DNA from 4 places in the Streptomyces sp. NPDC104307 genome. Region 1 is predicted to be linked to each of the others. Evidence: riboswitches for the same ligand, from Rfam matches in the RefSeq annotation. Region 1 holds a riboswitch; each other region holds the start of a gene.

Region 1 (5,272 bases):
TCGATGTTCAGCAGATGCGTCATGAGGTTGGCGCTGCGCTCGCCGGGGATGCCGGTCTTGCTCTTCCCCCGGGCGTCCTCCGCGTGGTGCGCCGGGTTCTTCGACAGGCGGCTGTCGGCGAGGGCCTGACGTGCGTCCGCGTACCGGGTGATGAGCCACGCCTCGACGCCGCTGGGCAATGTCGTCCGGTGTACGGGGCTGTGGTCTCTCAGCCAGGCGTAGGCGGGGTAGGGGTCGGTGGCGAACTCCCAGGTGAAGAGCTCGGGCGACGGGATGTGGTTCACATGACGACGGTATCGGGCGCCTGCCGGCGAGCCGCCTCCGTCCTCGTTCCGCGCTCCCGACACGCTGGACCTCTCGCGGCGTGACAACCAGCACCTCGGCTACGGGCACGGCATCCATTACTGCCTGGGAGCACCGCTCGCCCGGCTGGAGGGGCAGGCCGCGCTCGCCACGTTGCTGAAACGCCTTCCGGATCTGCGACTTGCGGGGGAAGCTGCCGATTTGCGCTGGCGCGGCGGGCTCATCATGCGCGGACTGCGGACGCTTCCGGTCGAGTTCACCCCCGGGGCCACCGGCAAGGAAGGTGACACTCTGTCAACTCTGTGACTTCGGCGTGATCTCCGCTGCATCGACTTGTGACACACGTTCGAGTCCCGCTAGGTTCACCGTTCGACTCACCAGTCACCTTGTCAGTCACACGGAAGGCATTCCCATGGGCTCCGCGAACGGCAGACACCGTCGCCCTCGTCAGGCACCCGCGATCATCGTCGCCGCAGGCGTGACCGGCTCGGCCATCGCCATCCCGCTGCTCGGCGCGGCCGGCGCGCACGCCGCCGACGCGTCGACCTGGGACCGGGTCGCGGAGTGCGAGAGCGGTGGGATGTGGAGCGCCGACCTCGGTAACGGCTTCTACGGCGGCCTGCAGTTCTCGCAGGAGGTCTGGAAGTCCTACGGCGGTGAGGCGTACGCCCCGCGCGCGGACCTCGCCAGCCGCTCGCAGCAGATCGCCGTGGCGGAGAAGGTGCTGGGCGATCAGGGGCCGAAGGCGTGGCCCAGTTGCGCCGTCATCTCCGGCCTCACCCCGGACGGCTCCCTGCCGGGTGTCGACCCGGGCGTCGATCCGGCCGCCACCCCGTCCGCGGACCCGACGCAGAGCGCGGACCCGGCCGAGAGTGCGGACCCGTCCGCGACTGCCGATCCGTCAGAGAGCGCGGACCCGGCGGACGACGCGGCCGGGGATGCCACGAAGGCCCCATCGGACGACGCCACGTCAGAGCCGGCAGGCAAGGACCGCAAGGACCGCGAGGCGGACGCCTCGTCCTCCCCGGGCGCCACGCCCCCGGCGTCCGGCTCCTCCGGCGCGGGTGACCCCTCCGGCACCCCGGACGGGTCCTCCCCGGCCGCTGAGGCGGGCGGCAAGCATCGCGGCGCGCCGGCTCCGGAGCGGGCCGGTGACGGCCGGGACGCGGGGCGGCACGCCTCGCGCGGGGATGCGGACGGACGCGGCACGGGCGCGCCGGCCGCCGACGGCACGTACACCGTCCGGCCCGGCGACAACCTCTGGGCCATCGCGGACGCGCAGGAGCTGCCCGGCGGCTGGACCGGGCTGTACGAGGCCAACAAGGCGACCGTCGGCTCCGACCCGGACCTCATCCTGCCCGGTCAGCACCTCGACCTCGACCTCGGCGTGAAGGCGGGCTGAGACCCAGTCAGGGCCGTCCTGGCGGCGACCGTGGAAACGGTCTGATCAACAGCTGAAGACACCTCGCACCTGGGGTACTTAAGAGGCCTATGTCCCACTTTTGACTAAGTGAGACATGGGTCTCTTCGTGTGAACTGGCGCGCCTTGTCCGGGAGGTCCCCCCGCATCCGTTCCGACCTGCGCAAACAGGTGTTAATCCGATGCTCGGAAGAGCTGTTTATCCGGTATGTCCTTCTTTGAATGTAGGGGTTCGGTGTGTTTACGGTCAGAACCGCTCGCACCGCGGGCCCCGTCGATCGTCACGCCGAATCCTGCCGTCGGTCGAAGGGAACAGACGCGTAAAGCGCCGTAGGCAGGAGCGGGGGACCCAGGTAAGTGCCGGGCCCGATCGTCGCAGGACGCATCAGGACCGGCTTGGGGTGAAGTCGTGCGCTAGGACGTGCGACCGGGCAACTCACTTGGCCCGAACCCGACAGCTCACCTCGCAGGCGTCGGTGAGGAGAAGTCTCGATGCTGCTCAACAGCAAGGGCAACAAGCACCGCCGCCCGTCCAAGGCCGTCCGTATCGCCACGCTCGCCGGTGTGACCGGTGCCGCCATCGCCGTGCCCCTGATGGGTGCCACCGGCGCCTCCGCCGCCTCCGTCTCCACGTGGGACGCGGTCGCCCAGTGCGAGTCCGGCGGCAACTGGTCCATCAACACCGGCAACGGCTACTACGGCGGTCTGCAGTTCTCGCAGTCCAGCTGGGCCGCCGCCGGCGGTACGCAGTACGCGGCCCGCGCCGACCTGGCCAGCAAGGCCCAGCAGATCGCGGTCGCCGAGAAGCTCCTCGACATGCAGGGACCGGGCGCCTGGTCCTGCGCCGGTGCCGGCAACCTGAGCAACGACGGTGTCGACCCGGGCGTCGACACCGGCTCCAGCGCCCCCAAGGCGGAGGCCGCTCCCAAGCAGGAGTCCGCTCCCAAGCAGCAGGCCGAGCCGAAGAAGGCCGAGCGCACCGAGGCCCCGGCCACCAACCGCTCGGACCGCTCGACCGCCCCCGAGGCCGGCCAGAAGAAGACCGTTACCACCCCGACCGGCGAGAAGGTCAAGAAGGGTGACGGTGAGTACAAGGTCGTCACCGGCGACTCGCTGAGCAAGATCGCGGCCGACCGCCACGTCAAGGGCGGCTGGCAGCAGCTGTTCAAGCTGAACAAGGACATCGTCCAGGACGCCGACATGATCTTCCCGGGTCAGCAGCTCCACCTGGTGAAGTAGTCCGGCACTCTCCTCGCCGATCTCCCTGGCCCGGTTCGCGTCTTCCCCCCACGCGTGCCGGGCCGGGGTCTGTCGGTCGCCGGTCCGGTGGCCCGGTGGCGCGTGGCGCGGCTCGCGCGATCGCGTACCGACTGTTCAACTGTTGTAGTTACCGGCCAGTAAATTTCTGGTCTTCCGTCCCGCTATGACTGCTCTTGGGTCCTATTTCGTCCCAGGGGACGGGCGGGCGGCCGACTGAGACGGCCGGGCCGGTTAGGCTCTTGTCGCAAGGCCAAAGCGACCCTGCACAAACAGCGTCATATCCCAGAAGGAGATGCCTCGTGCCGTCCATCGACGTCGTCGTAGCCCGGGAAATCCTCGACTCCCGGGGCAACCCCACGGTCGAGGTCGAGGTTGGCCTCGACGACGGCAGCACGGGCCGTGCTGCCGTTCCGTCCGGAGCCTCCACCGGTGCCTTCGAGGCCATTGAGCTTCGCGACGGTGACCCCAACCGCTACCACGGAAAGGGCGTCGAGAAGGCGGTCCTCGCCGTGATCGAGCAGATCGGCCCGGAGCTCGTCGGCTACGACGCGACCGAGCAGCGGCTGATCGACCAGGCCATGTTCGACCTGGACGCCACGGAGAACAAGGGCTCGCTCGGCGCCAACGCCATCCTCGGCGTCTCGCTCGCCGTCGCCCACGCCGCGTCCGAGGCCTCGGACCTGCCGCTGTTCCGCTACCTCGGTGGCCCGAACGCGCACCTGCTGCCCGTCCCGATGATGAACATCCTCAACGGTGGGTCGCACGCCGACTCCAACGTGGACATCCAGGAGTTCATGATCGCCCCGATCGGCGCGGAGTCCTTCTCCGAGGCCCTGCGCTGGGGCGCCGAGGTCTACCACACGCTGAAGAAGGTCCTGAAGACCAAGGGCCTGTCCACCGGTCTCGGTGACGAGGGCGGCTTCGCGCCGAACCTGGAGTCCAACCGCGCCGCGCTCGACCTCATCGTCGAGGCCATCAAGGAAGCCGGTTACGCCCCCGGCAAGGACATCGCGCTCGCGCTCGACGTCGCCGCGTCCGAGTTCTACAAGGACGGCACGTACGAGTTCGAGGGCAAGTCCCGCTCGGCCGCCGAGATGACCGAGTACTACGAGGAGCTCGTCGACGCGTACCCGCTGGTCTCCATCGAGGACCCGCTGTACGAGGACGACTGGGCCGGCTGGAACGTCATCACCGAGAAGATCGGCGCCAAGGTGCAGATCGTCGGCGACGACCTCTTCGTCACCAACCCGGAGCGCCTGGCCCGCGGCATCGAGGAGGGCTCCGCCAACGCCCTGCTCGTCAAGGTCAACCAGATCGGTTCGCTGACCGAGACCCTGGACGCCGTCGAGCTGGCCCAGCGCAACGGCTTCAAGTGCATGATGTCCCACCGCTCCGGCGAGACCGAGGACGTCACCATCGCCGACCTCGCGGTCGCCGTGAACTGCGGCCAGATCAAGACCGGCGCCCCGGCCCGCTCGGACCGCGTCGCCAAGTACAACCAGCTGCTGCGCATCGAGGAGATCCTCGACGACGCCGCGGTGTACGCGGGCCGTTCGGCGTTCCCGCGGTTCAAGGGCTGACAAGCCCGACCGGGTCCAGCGACCCGGCCTCCGTCCGTCCCTGCACTCGGTCCCGTACCGTGTGCGGGGACGGACGTGCGTAATGGGGAGGCGGAGACATGGCCGCGAAGGACCGGGACCGGTTCTCCACCGCGACCCGGCTGAGGCTGCTCGGTGAGCAGACCGCAGCCCGCGTCTACCGGTCCCAGAGCAAGCGCCAGGCCCGCCGCTCCCGACTCACCGGCCGGGCGGCCTTCCTGGCCCTGGTCGTCTGCTCCCTGGTCGTCGCCCTCGCGTACCCGATGCGGCAGTACGTGTCGCAGCGCGACGAGATCGCGGACCAGGAGCGGCTCGCGCAGGAGGCCGAGGCGCGCACGGAGGAGCTGCGCGACGAGAAGGCGCGCCTCCAGGACGACGCGTACATCAAGCGGCTGGCCCGCGAGCACCTGCACTACCTTCTTCCGGGAGAGACCAGCTACACCGTGGTCGATCCCGACGCGGTCAAGGAGCGCAACGGAGTGCCGGACGAGTCCGGCCGGCCGTGGCACTCCAACCTGTGGGACGGCGTCGACAGCGCCGACCGGGGCTGACCCGCGTTCCCGTCATCTCGCATTTCACCGTCCGGCCGCGGCACCGCGGTCCGGGCGGCCCGATCAGAACCTAGGCAGGCATGGAAACGCCCCCTCCCCAGACCGAGTCCACCGCGCCCACCGACGCGGACATCGCCGCG
Region 2 (5,272 bases), on a different contig from region 1:
AAGAAATTTGCCTCCCAGGAAAGATCCTGGCCCAATGGACATATGAATCCCCCAGAAGCAGGGGCGGCCGACGTGGCCGACGAGCTGCCCGGTGTAGCGCCTCGACTGCGCGACCTGCGCCGCGGCCGCGGGCTCACCCTGGAGACCGCCGCCCAGCGCGCCGGGCTCTCGCCCGCCCATCTGTCCCGGCTCGAAACGGGCCGCCGTCAGCCCTCGCTGCCGATGCTGCTCGGACTCGCCAGGATCTACGGTACGACGGTCTCCGAGCTGCTCGGCGAGATCCCGCCGGAACGTGACGCGATCGTCCGCGCCCGGAAGTTCGAGGGGGCGGAGGCGGACGGCTGGATGTACCAGCAGGCCGGTGGGCCCGGCCGGGCCATGCAGGCGCTGCGCGTCCGGGTGCCGTACGGCGCGCAGGGTGACCTGGTGCGCGTCCACCCCGGCGAGGAATGGCTCTATGTCCTGGCCGGAAACCTCCGGGTGACCCTCGGGGACACCGTGCACGACCTCGGCCCCGGCGACAGCGCGCACTTCGACTCGCTCACCCCGCACCGGATCGCGGCGCCGGACCGCGAGGGCGCCGAACTGCTCTTCGTTCACACCCTGCTGCAGAGCCCCGCCGCCGAGCTGTGTCTCGGCAGCGGGATCCACCGTCGCTGAGACGCCGTCCCGCCGGCCCGTCCGGTCACCAGAGAGGACCGTCATGTCCGATTCAGAGAACTACGACCCGCTGACCCCGGCCAGGCACAAGGAGTCCGACTCCCAGGAGCGCACGATGCCGCGCGGGCTCGTCATCAGGCTGTTCGCCTATCTGGTGGCCGGGCACGTCATCGCGGGCTTCCTCTACCTGCTGTTCGCGGTGGGGATGCACAACCAGTAGCCGGCGGCATCCCCTCCCCGGGGTCCGTCAGGAGTCTTCGAGGAGCCGCTCGCGCAGCCGCTCCCGGGTCTCGGGCGTGACCTTCAGCCCCTCGGAGAGGTAGCGGTCCGTGTCGCCCCAGGTCTCGTCGATCGTGGCGAAGGCCGCCGCGAGGTATTCGCTGTGGGCGCCGAAGAGCGGGCTGAGGAGCTCCATCACCTCGGGCGACATCCCGGCTGCGGAGGTGTCGCTGCGGCGCACCCGGTAGCGGCGGTGGGTGTCGTTGGACTTGAGGTAGTCGGCCTCGATCGTCTCGCGCCCGACGCCCACCGCGAGCAGCGAGATCGCGATCGAGAGCCCGGCCCGGTCCTTGCCCGCCGCGCAGTGCATCAGGGCCGGGACGCTGTCCTCGGCCAGGGCGTGCAGCACCTGGCTGTGCTCGGCGGTGCGGTCCAGGATGATCGAGCGGTAGGAGGCGACCATGCGGTCGGTCCCCTTGCCGCCGCCGAGGATTCCGTGCAGCTCGTCCATGTTGCCGTCGCGCACCATCCGCCAGAACTCGGTGCCGTCCGCCGGGTCGGTGAGCGGGATGTTCACATTGCGTACGCCGGGCAGCTCGACGTCCGGTCCGTCCAGCTTGAGGTCGGCGGCGTTGCGGAAGTCGAAGACGGTGTGCAGCCCGAGGCCGCCGAGGAACGCCGCGTCCTCGGGCGTGGCGCCCGCGAGGTGACCGCTGCGGTAGAGCCGCCCGTACCGCACCCGGCGGCCGTCCGAGGCCGGCAGTCCACCCACGTCGCGGAAGTTACGGACCCCCGCCAGCTCGGGTTCCGTCGACGGGGTCTGCGGCAACTGCTGCGTCACGGTCACTCCTGGGGCTGTGCCGCCGACGCGTGTCGCCGACGGGTCCACTCCCGTGACGATACGACATCGGATACTCGGACAATCACCCCGGCGGCAGCCTCGGTTCTCCCTCTTGTCCCGGCCCTCCGCGGGGCGCCGGTGCGGACGATGTGAGTGACATGTCCGTATTAAGGCTTTTAGTCGAACATGCCCTGCTTATGCGGGAGATGGTCACCCTCTCGTGAGCGGGATCATATCCGTGACGGTGTGTGGCGGTACGCCGGTCGGGTATTCCGTACGTCAAGCGGAATGCCAAGATCCATAATCCACGGAGTGTGACCGGAATTCCGCGTCGAATTTCCGGTGCGGAATCCGGCGCGGAACCCGTGGCTTGTTTCCGCCGTCCCGGCTCGCTTACGTTCCATGTCAATCCGGATGGAACGCCTAATCCTGCCGCCGTCCGGAATTCCGCACCCACTCACCGTGTGGCAGGAGCGGGGGACCCAGGTAAGCCGCCGACCGGAGTGATCCGGCCGGCTCGGGGTGAAGTCGCGCCAGGCGCGGCCGGGCATCTCCAGCCCGAACCCGACAGCTCACCTCGTAGGCGCCGGAGAGGAAATTCTTCATGCCCATCCCGGGTAAGCACCGCCGTCCCAAGTCCAGCACCATCGCCCGCGGCGTCGTCGTCGCGAGCGCCGGCGGAGCCGTCATCGCGCTTCCGCTGCTCGGCGCCACCGGTGCCAACGCCGCGGAGCAGGCCGCTCCCGCCACCGCGAAGTCGGCCGCCGCCACGCACGCCACCCCGGCCAAGCCGGTCGCGGACAAGCAGTCCGGCACCAAGACGTACTCCGTGGTCTCCGGCGACTACCTGTCGAAGATCGCCGCCGAGCACAAGGTCAAGGGCGGCTGGGAGAAGCTGTACCAGGACAACCGCAAGGTCGTCGGCGACAACCCGAGCCTGATCTTCCCGGGCATGAAGCTGACCCTCGGCGGCAAGGCCTGGGGTCACGCCCCGGCCACCGGTTCGCACACCTCCACGGGTGACACCACTCCGTCGAAGGCCCCCTCGAAGGCCCCGGCCAAGACCGAGTCGAAGGCCCCCGCGTCCTCCGGCACCACGTCCTCCTCCGACACCCAGGCGTCCAACACCGCGTCGTCGGACCAGGGCAGCGCCTCCGGCTACGTCCACCCGGTCCCCGGTAACCACACCACCGCCTACCGCGCCTCCGGCGCCAGCTGGTCCAGTGGCAGCCACACCGGCATCGACTTCCCCGTCGCCAGCGGCACCAGCGTCAAGGCGATCACCTCCGGCACCGTCGTCACCGCGGGCTGGGGCGGCGCGTACGGCAACGAGGTCGTCATCAAGCACGCCGACGGCCACTACTCCCAGTACGGCCACATGTCCTCGCTCTCCGTCTCGGCGGGCCAGACCGTGACCGCGGGCCAGCAGGTCGGCCTCTCCGGCGCCACCGGCAACGCCACCGGCCCGCACCTCCACTTCGAGGTCCGCACCGGCCCGGCGTACGGCTCGGACATCGACCCGATCGCCTACCTGGCGTCGCACGGGATCAACGTCTGATCCACGCAGCAACGGTCCGGTGACGGACCGGAGCAATACAGAGGGACGGTGCGCGGCGGCGCACCGTCCCTCTGTATTGCGGTGACCGTCCTTATTCCCCCTTTACCAAAAACTGACCGGGTGGTCTATCTCACCACCCGTCAACCCCGTAATACGGTCGCGTAGGTCACAATCGACGGTGCAGGATATGCCCTTGTGGCAGACGATTCGAGAATCATCCGACAGGGCGTCATCAACCGACAGGGCGCCATCGAGTCGTACGCGGCGATTGGCGACAGTTTCACCGAGGGAGTCGGTGACCCGGGCCCGGCCGGGACATTCGTCGGCTGGGCCGACCGGTTCGCGGTCATCCTCGCGGACCAGCTCCCCGAACCGGCGACGGCGCAGGGCGGCACGGCCGCCGCGCACGGACACTTCCGGTACGCCAATCTCGCCGTACGAGGACGCCTCCTCGACCAGATAGTCGAGGAGCAGGTACCGCGCGCCAAGGAACTCGCCCCCGACCTGGTGAGCTTCTGCGCGGGGGGCAACGACATCATCCGGCCGGGCACCGACCCCGACGACGTGGCCGAGCGCTTCGAGCGCGCGGTCGCCGAGCTGACCCAGTCGGTCGGCACCGTCATGGTCACCACCGGCTTCGACACCCGAGGCGTTCCGGTGCTCCGCCATCTGCGCGGCAAGATCGCCACCTACACCGCCCATGTGCGGTCCATCGCGGACCGCTACGACTGCCCGGTGCTCGACCTGTGGTCGCTGCGCTCCGTGCAGGACCGGCGCGCCTGGGACGGCGACCGGCTGCACCTGTCACCCGAGGGGCACACCCGCGTCGCGCTGCGCGCCGCACAGGTCCTCGGCCTCGACGTGCCGGCCGACCCGGACCAGGAGTGGCCGCCGCAGGTGCACCGGGGAACGCTGGAGGTCCGGCGCGACGACATCCACTGGGCCCGCGAGTACCTGGTGCCGTGGATCGGGCGCCGACTGCGCGGCGAGTCGTCGGGGGACCACGTGGCGGCGAAGCGGCCGGACCTGCTGCCGCTCTGAGACCGGCCGGCTCCCGGCCGGGAGCCGGGAGCCCGGCGATCCGTCCGGGGTCTACGAGCCGGCCCGCCCGATGTCGTACAGCGGCCGGGCCGGGATGCGTTCCAGCACGCCGCCCGCGAACACGTCGTACAGCGGCAGCGTCTCCAGATGGACGTAGCCGATATGGCAGTCGCAGACGGAGAGCGGGCAGGCCCGGGGGCCCAACGCCTCCCGGTAACTGCCGTCGTAGAGATTGCCGAGCTCGGCCCGGACGAAATGGCAGCGACGCACCGTGCCCTCCCCGTCGACCGAGATGACGGACTCGCCGGTCCGGCAGGGCAGCCCGGCCGAGCGGTGCGGATGGCGGCTGTACGGGAACAGCGGGTCGATCTCCGTCCACCGGCCGGCCTCCGCGTCCGTGTAGGTGTGCCCCTCCGCGGCGTTGACCCAGAGGTACACCTCCCCGGGGAGCGCCGCCCGCAGCCGCCGGGCCTCGTCGAGGTGATCGTCCAGACCCACCACACCGACGCTGTGCCGGATCCCCAGGGACGTCAGCTCCCCGCACCGGTCCAGGAAACGCTCGTACGGTGTCTGGCCCGGGTGGTACGTGCACCAGAGCGCGATCTTGTCCCGGCCGGCGGCGCCCGCCTCGGCCAGCCACCGCGTACGTCCGCTCAGGTTCGTCTGGATCGCCACCCGGCGGATGTGCGGCAGCCCGGCCAGCTCGACCATCGCCCGGCGGTACCAGGAGCGGACCAGCCCCTCGCCCCACGGGGTGAACAGCACCGAGATCCGGTCCTCCTCCCGCGCCGCCGCCCACGCCGTGAACCGCTCCAGCGCGGCCCGGTCGGCGCGCAGCTGCTCCCGGCTGTCGCGCCGCTTGGCGAACGGGCAGTACGGGCAGTCGTAATCGCACGACGCGAGCGGACCCCGGTAGAGAATCGTCAGGTCCATACGGGGCTCACTTCAGTTCG
Region 3 (5,272 bases), on a different contig from region 1:
GGTGGATGCGGGTGATGTGCTCGATGACGATGCGGGGCTCACCCTCGACGATGCCCTGCACCTCGAACCGCACCGCGCCCTGGGTGCCCGCCGCGAACTCGCCCATGGTCCGGGTGGTGACCGTCGTCTCCAGTGGCCGCCGGGCCATCGTCTCGCGGATGTCGTCGAGCTCCACGCCCAGGGCCCTGGCCATCAGCCGCAGCTGGCCGCCCCACACCATCGTCGGGACGGAGGCCGCGAGCATCAGCGGCTCGTACTCCATGGCGTGGCCCATGCCGATCAGGTCCCGGACCGCGTCGGGCTGGTCGTAGGTGGAGTAGTCGAAGATCTCCTGGCAGCGGATCGCGTCGACCGTGCTGCCGAGTCCGCTGATCATCAGGGGCAGCACGTCGTTGCCCCAGCCCGGGTCGACGCCGGAGACGAACAGTGAGCCGCCGCCGTCCGCGACAGCGGCCAGGACCGGGTCACGCAGCTCGGGTGGGGCGCTCCGCTGGTCGTAGAGGGCGTACAGGGCGGGGGTGACGACCACCGCCCCGGTCCGGACCGCCCTGGTGATGTCGGCGAGCGCCTCGTCGGGGCGGATGTCCCCGGAGGCCGCGTACACCACCGCGCCGGGAGCGGTGGCCAGCACCGCGTCGATGTCGTCGGTCGCCGCGACGCCCAGATCGCGGCCGGTCCCGGCGAGGTCGCCCGCGTCGCGGCCCACCTTGCCCGGATCGTGAACAAGCACGTGCGCCAGATTCAGGGCCGGATGGGCCTCGACGGCGCGGATGGCCGCGCGGCCGACATTGCCGGTTCCCCAGACCACCGTGGAAATCATGCGGCGGAGGGTAGCGCGCGGGATGAAAGGTTCATAGTGCCATCGCGCACCCGGTTGCGAGGCGGCCCGAGCGGGTCCGCAGGGGCCGCACGGCACGCGAAAGGGGTGGGAAGGAGCCGCATGGCTCCTTCCCACCCCTGCGCCCGGTTCCTCCCGAAGGCGGAGCCGGGTATGTCAGTAGGCGCCGAAGACGTTGTCGATGGAGCCGTAGGTGGCCGCGGCGTAGTTGCACGCGGCGGTGATGTTGGCGACCGGGTCGAGGATGTCCGTCGACGTACCGGCCACGTGGTAGGCGTCGAAGGTGGGCTGGATCACCTGGAGGAGACCCTTGGAGGGCGTGCCGGCGACGGCGTTCGAGTCCCAGTTGTTCACGATCTGCGGGTTACCGGAGGACTCGCGGATCACGTTGCGGTAGATGCCGTCGTAGCTGCCCGGGATGCCGTTCTGGGCCATCACGGCGAGCGACTCCTTGATCCAGCCGTCGAGGTCGTCGGTGTACGCCGTCGCGGCCTGCGCGGGAGCGGTGGCCGAGGTCTCGGTGGCGGTGGTCTCGGTGGTCTTCTCCGCGACCGGCGCGGCCGTCCGCTCGGAGCGGTCGGCGCGGTCGGACCCCTCGGACCGGTCGGACGACTGCGCGGCGTCGGACGCGGGCTTTTCCTCGGTGGCGGGCTTTTCCTTCGACTCGGCGGAGGGAGCCGCCTTCGGCGCTACGGCGGCGGACTTGGCGCCGATGGTCAGCTTGAGGCCCGGGTGAATCAGGTCGGGGTTTTCACCGACCGCACTCCGGTTGTCCTGGTAGAGCCGCTCCCAGCCACCACTGAGGGAATGCCCACGGGCGATCTTGGAAAGCGAATCGCCGGAGACCACGGAATAGACGGTGGACTCCGCCTGGTGGGCCGCAATTCCCTTGGCAGCAAAGGGGGTCGAGGACGCCGACTTTTCTGCGACGGCGGGGTGCGCCGGTGCGGCAGAAGCCGATCCGGCCCCGATCAGGGGGAGCGCGAGAACGACTCCGCCCGTGCTCACGGCGATGAAGCCGCGGGTCAGGGTGGTGGACTTGAAACGACGGTACTTACCCGTGATGGGCATGGCGTATTTCCTCTCCGCCGCCTGCGAGGTGAGCTGTCGGGTTCGGACTGGAGATGTCCGGCCGCACGTGATGTCGACTTAACCCCTAGCCGCTCCGGGTTCCGGACCGGCAGTAAACCTGGGTCCCCCGCTCCTGCCGTAGGTGAGTGGGTCGGGTTCCCGGACGGCGGCAGGATTCGGCGTTCCATCCGGATTGACGGTGACCGTAAGCGAAAAACGCCGGACGAAACAAGCCCGGAATTCTTGATCCCAATTGATTCGCAAGATCAATTAAAGGAAATGCCCAGCATCAGACCTCTCGGGGGAAGTCAACTTTCTTGGCACAACAGGGAACCGAGGCCGGACGCACCGCGTCCCGGGCCGGGAAGGTGATGCTGACCACTGAGCCCGAAAAGGGCGATTTGCTCAATATTCATAACTTTTGGGCTATGAAAAAAAGCGCTTCAGTGGATTATTAGTGGCGTATGCGACTAACCACCCAATCGGGACATTTCATCAAGCCCTCCCACTGGGCGGCCACGACGCCCGCGACCCGACACGCGCCGCCAATGCATCTTCATCAATGCATCTAAATAGATGCACTACGGTGTGAGGTATCGGCCGGCGCTCATGGCGCCGCCCACCACTGAGACCGGGAGATCCTGATGTTCCTCGACACCGATGGCGCCACGCTCCACTACGAAACCCGCGGCTCCGGTCCCCTGCTGCTCGTCTCCCAGAGCGGTGAGGGCGACGCCGACCGCAGCACCGACCTGGTCGACCGGCTCGTGGACCGCTGGACCGTGGTCACCTACGACCGCCGGGGCCTCTCCCGCAGCACGATCGACGATCCCGGACAGCGCGTCACCATGGCGCGGCACGCCGACGACGTGCACCGGCTGCTGGCCGAACTGACCGATGAGCCCGCCCTGATGCTCGGGTGCAGCATGGGCGCCGCCATCGGGCTGCACCTGGCGCTCGCCCACCCCGAGCAGCTCGGGGTGCTCGTGGCACACGACCCGGTCACGCCGTCCCTGCTGCCCACCGGACAGCGCGAGCGGCACGCCGCCGAGCTGGCGCACCTTCAGGATGTCCACCGTGACGGCGGTCTGGAAGCGGCCTTCCCCGAGATCGCCCGGGTCCTCGGCATCGACCCGGCGTGCCAGGAGACCGAACCGGGGCTCACCCCGATGCCGCTCACCCCGTACCGTGCGGCCAACTTCGGCTTCTTCATCGAGCGCGACTTCACCGCGGTCATCGAAGCCGAGCTCGACCGGGAAGCGCTGCGGGCGACTCCCGTACGCATCGTGCCCGCGAGCGGCAGCACCACGGCGCCATCCGTCTTCGTCGGCCAGTGCGCACAACGCCTCGCCGGACTGGTCGGCCGGGAGGCCGTCCCGTTCCCCGGCGGGCACAACGGCAACACCACGCACCCGCGGGCGTTCGCGGCCCGGCTGCAGGACGTGCTGTCCGGGGTATGAGCGGGGGCGCCGTCGGACGGACGGGACGACGGCCGGCGACCCGTCACGGCGAGCGGATCAGTGCGGCCTGCTGCCGCCCTCGCGCCGGAGCCGCGCCGCGAGGTGGTGCTGGAGCGGCTGGCCGACCGCCGCGAGGTCGTGGACAAATTCGAGCGTGCCGTCATCCGTCAGGGTGTAGCGACGGCGGGTGGCGCTGACCTCCTTGGCCGTGGGGGCGAGCGCGACCTGATGGGTGGCGAGGTCGGCCACGCCGTCGGCCGCACGGCCCGTCAGGATCTCCGCGACACCGGTGGGCTGAGTGATCAGCGCCTCCACCCGCCCGTCCGCCTGCATCCGCCACCAGCCGCTCTCCCGTGCGGACGGCCGCAACGGGGCGCCGTCCGCGTCGAGCAGCCAGGCGCGCGCCTCGTAATGGAGGAAGGGCCGCCCGTCATGACTGAAGGTCACCTGCTGCGCGTACCGGAACTCCTCGGCGAGCGTCGGGTACTCACCACTGCCCCGCCCGGCCCAGGTGCCCAGGAACCCGCTCAGCGGTGCGAGCAGAGCGTGCGGGGCAGGCGCTGCGTCCGGCTGGAACGCGTCGGGGTACGGGTGCTGCTGGGCGGGGTCGAACATCGTGCGCGCTCCTGGATCGGGGACGGTGACGGGGACGGTTGGCAGCCTAAGGGCTCTCCCTTTTGGTCCATACGGGGCTCGCGGTTCACGCCTCTCACGGAAGTCCGGCAAGCTGCCGGGCGAACACCCTCAGCCGCATCAGGCGGTGATCGAGCCCCGGCACCTGAGGGCTGTCCCGCAATTCCTGGCGGGACAGCCCTTAGCCGCGTTCACCGGTGTGCCGCCAGCACTGCCGCGAGGCCCTCTCGCAGATCCTGGACGAAATACCCGGGAACCTCCAGCGACGGGAAATGTCCCCCGCTTTCCGGCTCCGCCCATCGGACGATCTTCCGGTACCGCTCCTGCGCCCAGGGGCGCGGGCTCCTGCGCCCAGGGGCGCGGGCATTTCTCTACGTCGCGGGGATACATGGTGAGTGCTGACGGGACGTCGACCCGAAGTCCGGGGTCGAGCGAGTTGTGGCTTTCGTAGTAGATACGGGCCGCAGAGGCGCCGGTCCGCGTCAGCCAGTACAGGGTGACGTCGTCAAGAACGCGGTCGATGGAAATCTTCTCGAACGGGCTGTCCTCGGTATCCGACCATTCCGCGAACTTGTCGAGGATCCAGGCAAGAAGCCCGACCGGTGAATCGACGAGCGAATAGCCGATGGTCTGCGGACGGGTCGCCTGCTGCTTCGCGTATGCCGCGCGGTGTCGCCAGAAGTCGGCGGTGTCCTCGGTCCATTCGCGCTCGGTCGCCGTCAGTCCGTCCGTGGTCATTCCGGGCGGCGCCTCGGCGAACGTGGTGTGGATGCCGAGAACGTGCGCCGGGAACCTGCCGCCGAGGACCGTGGTGATATTGCCTCCCCAGTCGCCGCCGTGGGCCACGAACCTGCTGTAGCCGAGCCTTCCCATCAGTTCCACCCACGCGGCCGCGATCTTCTCGGTTCCCCAACCAGTGGTGGCCGGCCTGTCGCTGTAACCGAAGCCCGGCAGGGACGGCACCACGACGTGGAACGCCGGCGCGGCCGCGTCCTTTGGATCCGCCAGCTCGTCCACCGCGTCGACGAACCGGGCGATGCTGTCCGGCCAGCCGTGCGTCAGGAGCAGAGGGGTGGCGTCCGCCCGCGTGGACCGGCGGTGCAGGAAGTGGATTCCCAGATCATCGATCGTCGTGCGGAACTGACCGATCCGGTTGAGGCGCTCCTCGAACGGCCGCCAGTTGTACCCGGTGCGCCAGTAGTTCACGACACCGACGAGGTCGGCGAGCGGGACGCCCTGCTCCCATCGGTGCGGGCCGGGCGCGGTCCCA
Region 4 (5,272 bases), on a different contig from region 1:
GAGGGGCGGCCCCTACAGCCCGTACGGCCACCAGGGCTACGTACCGGCGCCGGCCGCCACCCACGCCCAGATCAGTGCCCAGATCAGCGCCCAGGTCAGCAGTGTGGTCGGCGCCCAGGCGAAGGCCGAGGCCAAGGCCCGCGGGAAGGCGGCGGCACGCGCGGTCGCCGAGTACGAGTCGTTCGCGACGTCACTGGCGTTTCTGCGCCGGCAGGCCCGCCGCGGCACCGCCGGCCCGGATCTGGCCGAACGCGAGCTGGAGCTGCTGCACCACCTGTGGCAACGCCGCGAGGTCGCCGGACCCGCCCTGGCGTACGCCGCGCAGGCGACGGGCCGCCTCCGCCCCCGGCACATACGCCCGGCGCACGGTCCGTACGGGGCCGGGCCCGGCGCGCACCCGGGGTACGGCCCGTACCAGCCGTACGGCAGCCCCGCCCCGCACCCGGGCCCGGCCCCGTACGGGCAACAGCCCGACCCCGCCTACCCGTACGGCCAACAGCCCTACAACCCGCAGCTCTACAGCCCACAGCAGTACGGACAACAGCCTTACGGACAAGAGCAGTACGGGCAACAGCCGTACGGGCAGCAGCCGTACGGGCAGCAGCAGCAGTACGGCGGCGGGCCGCAGTCCTCGTCCTAGGCGGACGCCTCGGTGAGGGCGGTCTGCTCCTGGTCCGTCAGCCGCAGATCGTCGACGGCCAGCAGCGCGGGAAGCTGTTCGACCGTACGGGCGGAGGCGATCGGTGAGACCACGGTCGGCCGGGAGGCCAGCCAGGCCAGTGCCACCGTGGCGATCTCGGCGTCCCGCTCCCGCGCGATCGCGTCGAGCGCGGTGAGGACCTTCTGGCCGCGCTCCGTCTCCAGGTGCTGGGCGGCGCCACCGGCGCGGGCACTGTCCACGGTCGTACCCGCGCGGTACTTGCCGGTCAGGAACCCGGAGGCGAGGGCGAAGTACGGGACGGCGGCGATCCCGGCCTCTGCGCTCAGGTCCTGGAGCTCGCCCTCGTAGGTGTCGCGCGAGACGAGGTTGTAGTGCGGCTGGAGCGCGACGTAACGGGCCAGGCCCTCGCGCTCGGAGAAGTCCAGCGAGGCGCGGAGCCGTGCTGGGCTGATGTTGGAGGCGGCGATCTCGCGGACCTTGCCCTCCTTCACCAACTGGTCGAGGGCGGTGATGATCTCCTCGACGGGGACGGTCTCGTCGTCGTGGTGCGTGTAGTAGAGGTCGATGTAGTCCGTGCCGAGCCGGCGCAGCGACTCCTCCGCCCCGGCCTTGATGGTGGCGGCGGCGAGCCCCTTGTACTCGGGGTGGGAGCCGACCTTGGTGGCCAGGACGACGTCGGACCGGTTGCCCCGCGCGGCGAACCACTTGCCGATGAGGGTCTCCGACTCGCCGCCCACGTTGCCGGGGATCCAGGAGGAGTACGCGTCGGCCGTGTCGACGAAGTTGCCGCCGCCCGCCGTGTACGCGTCGAGAACGGCGAAGGACTGCGCCTCGTCGGCGGTCCAGCCGAAGACGTTGCCGCCGAGGGAGAGCGTGGAGACCTGGAGGTCGGAGGAACCGAGTGTGCGGAGAGAAGTCATGGATGGAACAACCCACCGCACCGCACGCGCTATTCCATGGCGACTACAGCTAGGGCCTGTCCGGCGGGTCAGGGTCGGATAGGGCGCGGCGTCTGGTGCGGTGCATCGCAAGGCGCCGGAGCGTCTCGATAGCGGAGCTATTGGGGCGTTTCGGCAACGCGGCGAGGTGCCGTGCCAGACGCCGCGCCCCCGGCCATGATCCGCCGGACAGGCCCTACACCCGTACGCCACGGCCCGGTCCGGCGGAACAGACCGGAACAGGCGAAGACCGGCAGCCCTGACGTCGGGGGGTGAGCGTCAGGACTGCCGGGGTTCGGTGGACGTGGACTTCGGTGGACTCAGACCGTCAGGCCACGGGCGCGCAGCCACGGCATCGGGTCGATGCCGGTGCCGTCCGGGGTGTGGACCTCAAGGTGCAGGTGCGGGCCGGTCACGTTGCCGGTCGCGCCCACGCGTCCGATGGTGTCCCCGGTGGTGACCTGCTGGCCGACGCTGACGCCGATCGAGGACTGGTGGCAGAACCACAGCTCCGTACCGTCCTCAAGCTCCAGGACCGTGCGGTAGCCGTACGCGCCGGACCAGCCGGCGGACTTGATGGTGCCGCTGTGGATGGCCTTGATCGGGGTACCGGTCGGCGCCGCGAAGTCGAGGCCCGTGTGGTAGCCGGAGGACCACATCGAACCGGCCTCGCCGAAGGTCGAGGTGATCGTGTACGAGGAGGTGGGGATGGCGTAGCTGGCGGCGAGCTTGGCGAGCCGCACCGCTTCCGCCTTCTTCTTCGCCTCTTCCGCGGCCTTCTTCTTCGCGGCGGCGACCTTGGCCTCAGCGGCGTCCTGCTGCTTCTTCGCCTCTGCGGCGGCCTTCTCCGCCGCGGCCTTCTCCTCGGCCGCCTTGGCCTCGGCGTCGGCGGAGTCCTGCTGCTGCTCGGCCTGCTGGAGGATGCGGGCGCGGAGCGCCTCGCCGGCGTCCGTCGTCCCCTGCTCGGCCTCTGTGGTGGTGATGCCGGCCGTCGTCAGCGGGGCGGCGGCGGTCGCGACCTCGGTCTTCTCCGCCTCGGACTCACCCGAGAACAACGCGCCGACGCCGGGCAGGGACTTGGCCTCGGGAAGTTTGTCCGAGATGGCGTCGGGAAGAGAGATAGACACGGGCGGCTTGCTCTGGGCGGAGGCCATGCCACCCGCGCCGACGGCCGCGATGACGCCGACGCCGAGAACGGTGGAGCTACGGGCGAGCCCATTGCGCTGCTTGGCGACGCGGTGCTTGCCGCGCACGGGGCGGATGGACTCCTCCGTGGGGTTCCATTCCTCCCACGCCCGGTCGGAGCCGTCCTCGCCGGCGCGGAGGCCGTTGCCGAACTCGGTCCCGAACTCGCTGCCCCGATCGGTCCCGTAAGCGGTTCCGTAGTCGGCCCCGTGATCGGTTCCGTAAGCGGTTCCGCGGATCGCGCCGTGATCGGTTCCGTGGGTGGCGCCGTAAGCGGCACCGGGCCCGGTTCCGAAGTCGTTTCCGTGTTCGGGGGCGAACCGGTAGGGGGCTTCGGGGGCAGGCTTGTTGGACGCCACTGGGGCGCGCTCCTTTCCTTCCTTCTCGCCTACCGGGTTAGCTGACGGGTTCGGAGCAGGAAGGTCTCCTACGGGTCCCTCCGCCTCTCAACGAGACAGAGATGCCCGATTCACCCCATGTAGGTGGTTCCCCGGTTCCCTTGCGGAATTCGGCGCTCGCGCACGGTGCCGCCACTGACGGCGGCTGGGACAACCGCGCTGCGTTATCGAACGTTAATAGACACACGGGCCCGATTCCAAGCCGTTCCAACTGATCGTTCCGATCCTTGGCCTGGACTTTACGGGACACAACCGGTTGGAATCGGGCGAGTTGATCGCCCCTCAACCGTTAGCCGTTTTCTGACGTTGCGTCAAACGTTATGCGGAGGGATTCCTTACGGTTACGCACGGTGGCATCGGCCGCCCCCCGCTCCCCACATCCATCCACACTCCCCCCGTCCGCCCCCTCACCTTCACCCAGCTCCGTCCAGGTTCACCGGGCTTCACCGGGCCACACTCGGCTTCACCGGGCCGCACTCACCTTCACCCGGCTCCGCCGCCCAGTCCCACGATCTTCACGGTCGTGCGCCGGTCCGGCTGCCCCTCGGTCGGGCGCGCGACCGCGAGCAGGGCCATGTCATCGGTCGTCACCCCGCCGGTGTGCAGCCGTACGTCATCGGTCAGCGCCGACAGCAGCTCCTCCGGCCCCGGGAAGATCCGTCCGCGCAGCCGCTCGGCGGGGTCATAGAAGACCCCGTCGGCGTCGCGTGCCTCGGAGAGGCCGTCCGTATAGAGGAGCAGCGTCGACCCGGCGGGCAGCTCCCACTCGTCGGAGCGGTCCGGCCACACGCCCAGGTCCATCCCCAGGGGCAGCGCGGGCAGCGAGGGCCGCAGCTGCTCCAGCGCCCCGTCCGAGTGCAGCAGCAGCGGTTCGGGGTGGCCGCGGTTGACCACGCGCACCCGGCTGGAGCCCTGTGGGATCTCCGCCAGCGCGGCGGTGACGAACCCCTCCACCGCGTCGAGCCCGCCGCGCCTGCTCGACTCCCGGGCCAGCGCGCGCTCCAGCCGCTGGGCCACCCCCTCCAGTGACCGCTCCTGCTCGGCCGCCTCCCGGAACGCCCCGATGATCACCGCCACCGCCTCCACCGCGTCCAGCCCCTTGCCGCGCACGTCCCCGACGACCAGCCGCACCCCGTACGGGGTGTCCGTGACCGAGAACAGGTCACCGCCGACGAACTCGTCCGCCTGCGCCGCCTCGTACCGCGCGGCCACGTACAGCCCGCCGATCCGGTCGGACGGCGTCGGCAGCACCGCGCGCATGGCGGTCGCCGCGATGACCCGGGCGGAGGCCAGCTGCTCGTTGCCGCGCCGGACGACCCCGTTGATGTAGACCGCGAGGACCGAGACGGTGAGGACGGTGAGCAGCTCGATGAACGGCACGACCCGGATCAGCGTTCCGCTGTACAGCCGCAGCGCGGCCACGCACAGCAGCGCACCGGCCCCGATCCGGATCGTGCCGGCCCGCGAGAAGAACGGCGCGGCGATCAGCGGGGCCGCGGCGAACAGTGGAACGGCGGTGAAGGCGGGCGGAGTGAAGAAGTCGAACAGCAACCCGCCGATGAGCATGACCCCGGGCAGTGCCCGGACGAGCCGGCGGTTGCGGACCTCATAGGTGCGCCTCCCCCGCCGCTGCTCCCGCTTCCCCACCTTTGCTCTCCTGCCCGGTGCGCTCAGGGCCGCGGACGGTACCGCGCACCACCCCCAGACTTCCCGGAACACGGTCGCGGGGCCAGCGCTCGACGGCCAATGGGATGACGCGCGCGGCGCGGCACGTACGGAAACGAATCAGGCCCGGCACGCGCTATGCGTGCCGGGCCTGATTCTTCAGTAGCGGGGACAGGATTTGAACCTGCGACCTCTGGGTTATGAGCCCAGCGAGCTACCGAGCTGCTCCACCCCGCGTCGGTAAACACAACTCTACGGCATGTTCGACGCACTCATGACCACCCCGCGCTTCCCGCCGCCCGACCCGGTTCTTCGCCGACCGCGCCGGGAACCTCAACGTGGCGAAATCGAGAAGGTGTTGCGGGGGACCCGTGTTCTGCCGCAAGGTATCTGCTGCATCCCCCCGGACCGGTGGGCTGCCCGTG

The links. A riboswitch is a leader RNA that binds a small molecule or an ion and turns the genes downstream of it on or off. The one in region 1 is predicted to bind cyclic di-AMP.
Region 2: linked by a shared signal. The riboswitch ahead of ACZ601_RS03090 (M23 family metallopeptidase) and the one ahead of ACZ601_RS26660 (transglycosylase family protein) in region 1 are both predicted to bind cyclic di-AMP.
Region 3: linked by a shared signal. The riboswitch ahead of ACZ601_RS16875 (LysM peptidoglycan-binding domain-containing protein) and the one ahead of ACZ601_RS26660 (transglycosylase family protein) in region 1 are both predicted to bind cyclic di-AMP.
Region 4: linked by a shared signal. The riboswitch ahead of ACZ601_RS21015 (M23 family metallopeptidase) and the one ahead of ACZ601_RS26660 (transglycosylase family protein) in region 1 are both predicted to bind cyclic di-AMP.

Annotation. Positions count from the first base shown of each region.
Region 1 covers NZ_JBVJMU010000012.1:96,774-102,045, reverse strand. The annotation lists gene ACZ601_RS26675 (cytochrome P450 family protein) at 1-284, opposite strand, end outside; partial or broken gene ACZ601_RS26670 (cytochrome P450) at 331-609, shown strand; gene ACZ601_RS26665 (transglycosylase family protein) at 716-1,705, shown strand; cyclic di-AMP (ydaO/yuaA leader) riboswitch at 2,040-2,211, shown strand; gene ACZ601_RS26660 (transglycosylase family protein) at 2,216-2,962, shown strand; gene eno (phosphopyruvate hydratase) at 3,283-4,563, shown strand; gene ACZ601_RS26650 (FtsB family cell division protein) at 4,662-5,132, shown strand; gene ACZ601_RS26645 (DUF501 domain-containing protein) at 5,213-5,272, shown strand, end outside.
Region 2 covers NZ_JBVJMU010000001.1:761,238-766,509, reverse strand. The annotation lists gene ACZ601_RS03105 (helix-turn-helix domain-containing protein) at 43-660, shown strand; gene ACZ601_RS03100 (DUF6126 family protein) at 704-880, shown strand; gene ACZ601_RS03095 (tyrosine-protein phosphatase) at 908-1,720, opposite strand; cyclic di-AMP (ydaO/yuaA leader) riboswitch at 2,161-2,321, shown strand; gene ACZ601_RS03090 (M23 family metallopeptidase) at 2,325-3,278, shown strand; gene ACZ601_RS03085 (SGNH/GDSL hydrolase family protein) at 3,474-4,319, shown strand; gene ACZ601_RS03080 (STM4011 family radical SAM protein) at 4,371-5,252, opposite strand; gene ACZ601_RS03075 (STM4012 family radical SAM protein) at 5,260-5,272, opposite strand, start outside.
Region 3 covers NZ_JBVJMU010000005.1:391,896-397,167, reverse strand. The annotation lists gene ACZ601_RS16880 (NAD(P)H-dependent amine dehydrogenase family protein) at 1-820, opposite strand, end outside; gene ACZ601_RS16875 (LysM peptidoglycan-binding domain-containing protein) at 995-1,909, opposite strand; cyclic di-AMP (ydaO/yuaA leader) riboswitch at 1,913-2,101, opposite strand; gene ACZ601_RS16870 (alpha/beta fold hydrolase) at 2,554-3,369, shown strand; gene ACZ601_RS16865 (nitrobindin family protein) at 3,427-3,984, opposite strand; partial or broken gene ACZ601_RS16860 (epoxide hydrolase family protein) at 4,194-5,272, opposite strand, start outside.
Region 4 covers NZ_JBVJMU010000007.1:349,096-354,367, reverse strand. The annotation lists gene ACZ601_RS21025 (PrsW family intramembrane metalloprotease) at 1-640, shown strand, start outside; gene ACZ601_RS21020 (aldo/keto reductase) at 637-1,581, opposite strand; gene ACZ601_RS21015 (M23 family metallopeptidase) at 1,920-3,143, opposite strand; cyclic di-AMP (ydaO/yuaA leader) riboswitch at 3,155-3,308, opposite strand; gene ACZ601_RS21010 (PP2C family protein-serine/threonine phosphatase) at 3,666-4,829, opposite strand; tRNA gene ACZ601_RS21005 (tRNA-Met) at 5,011-5,084, opposite strand.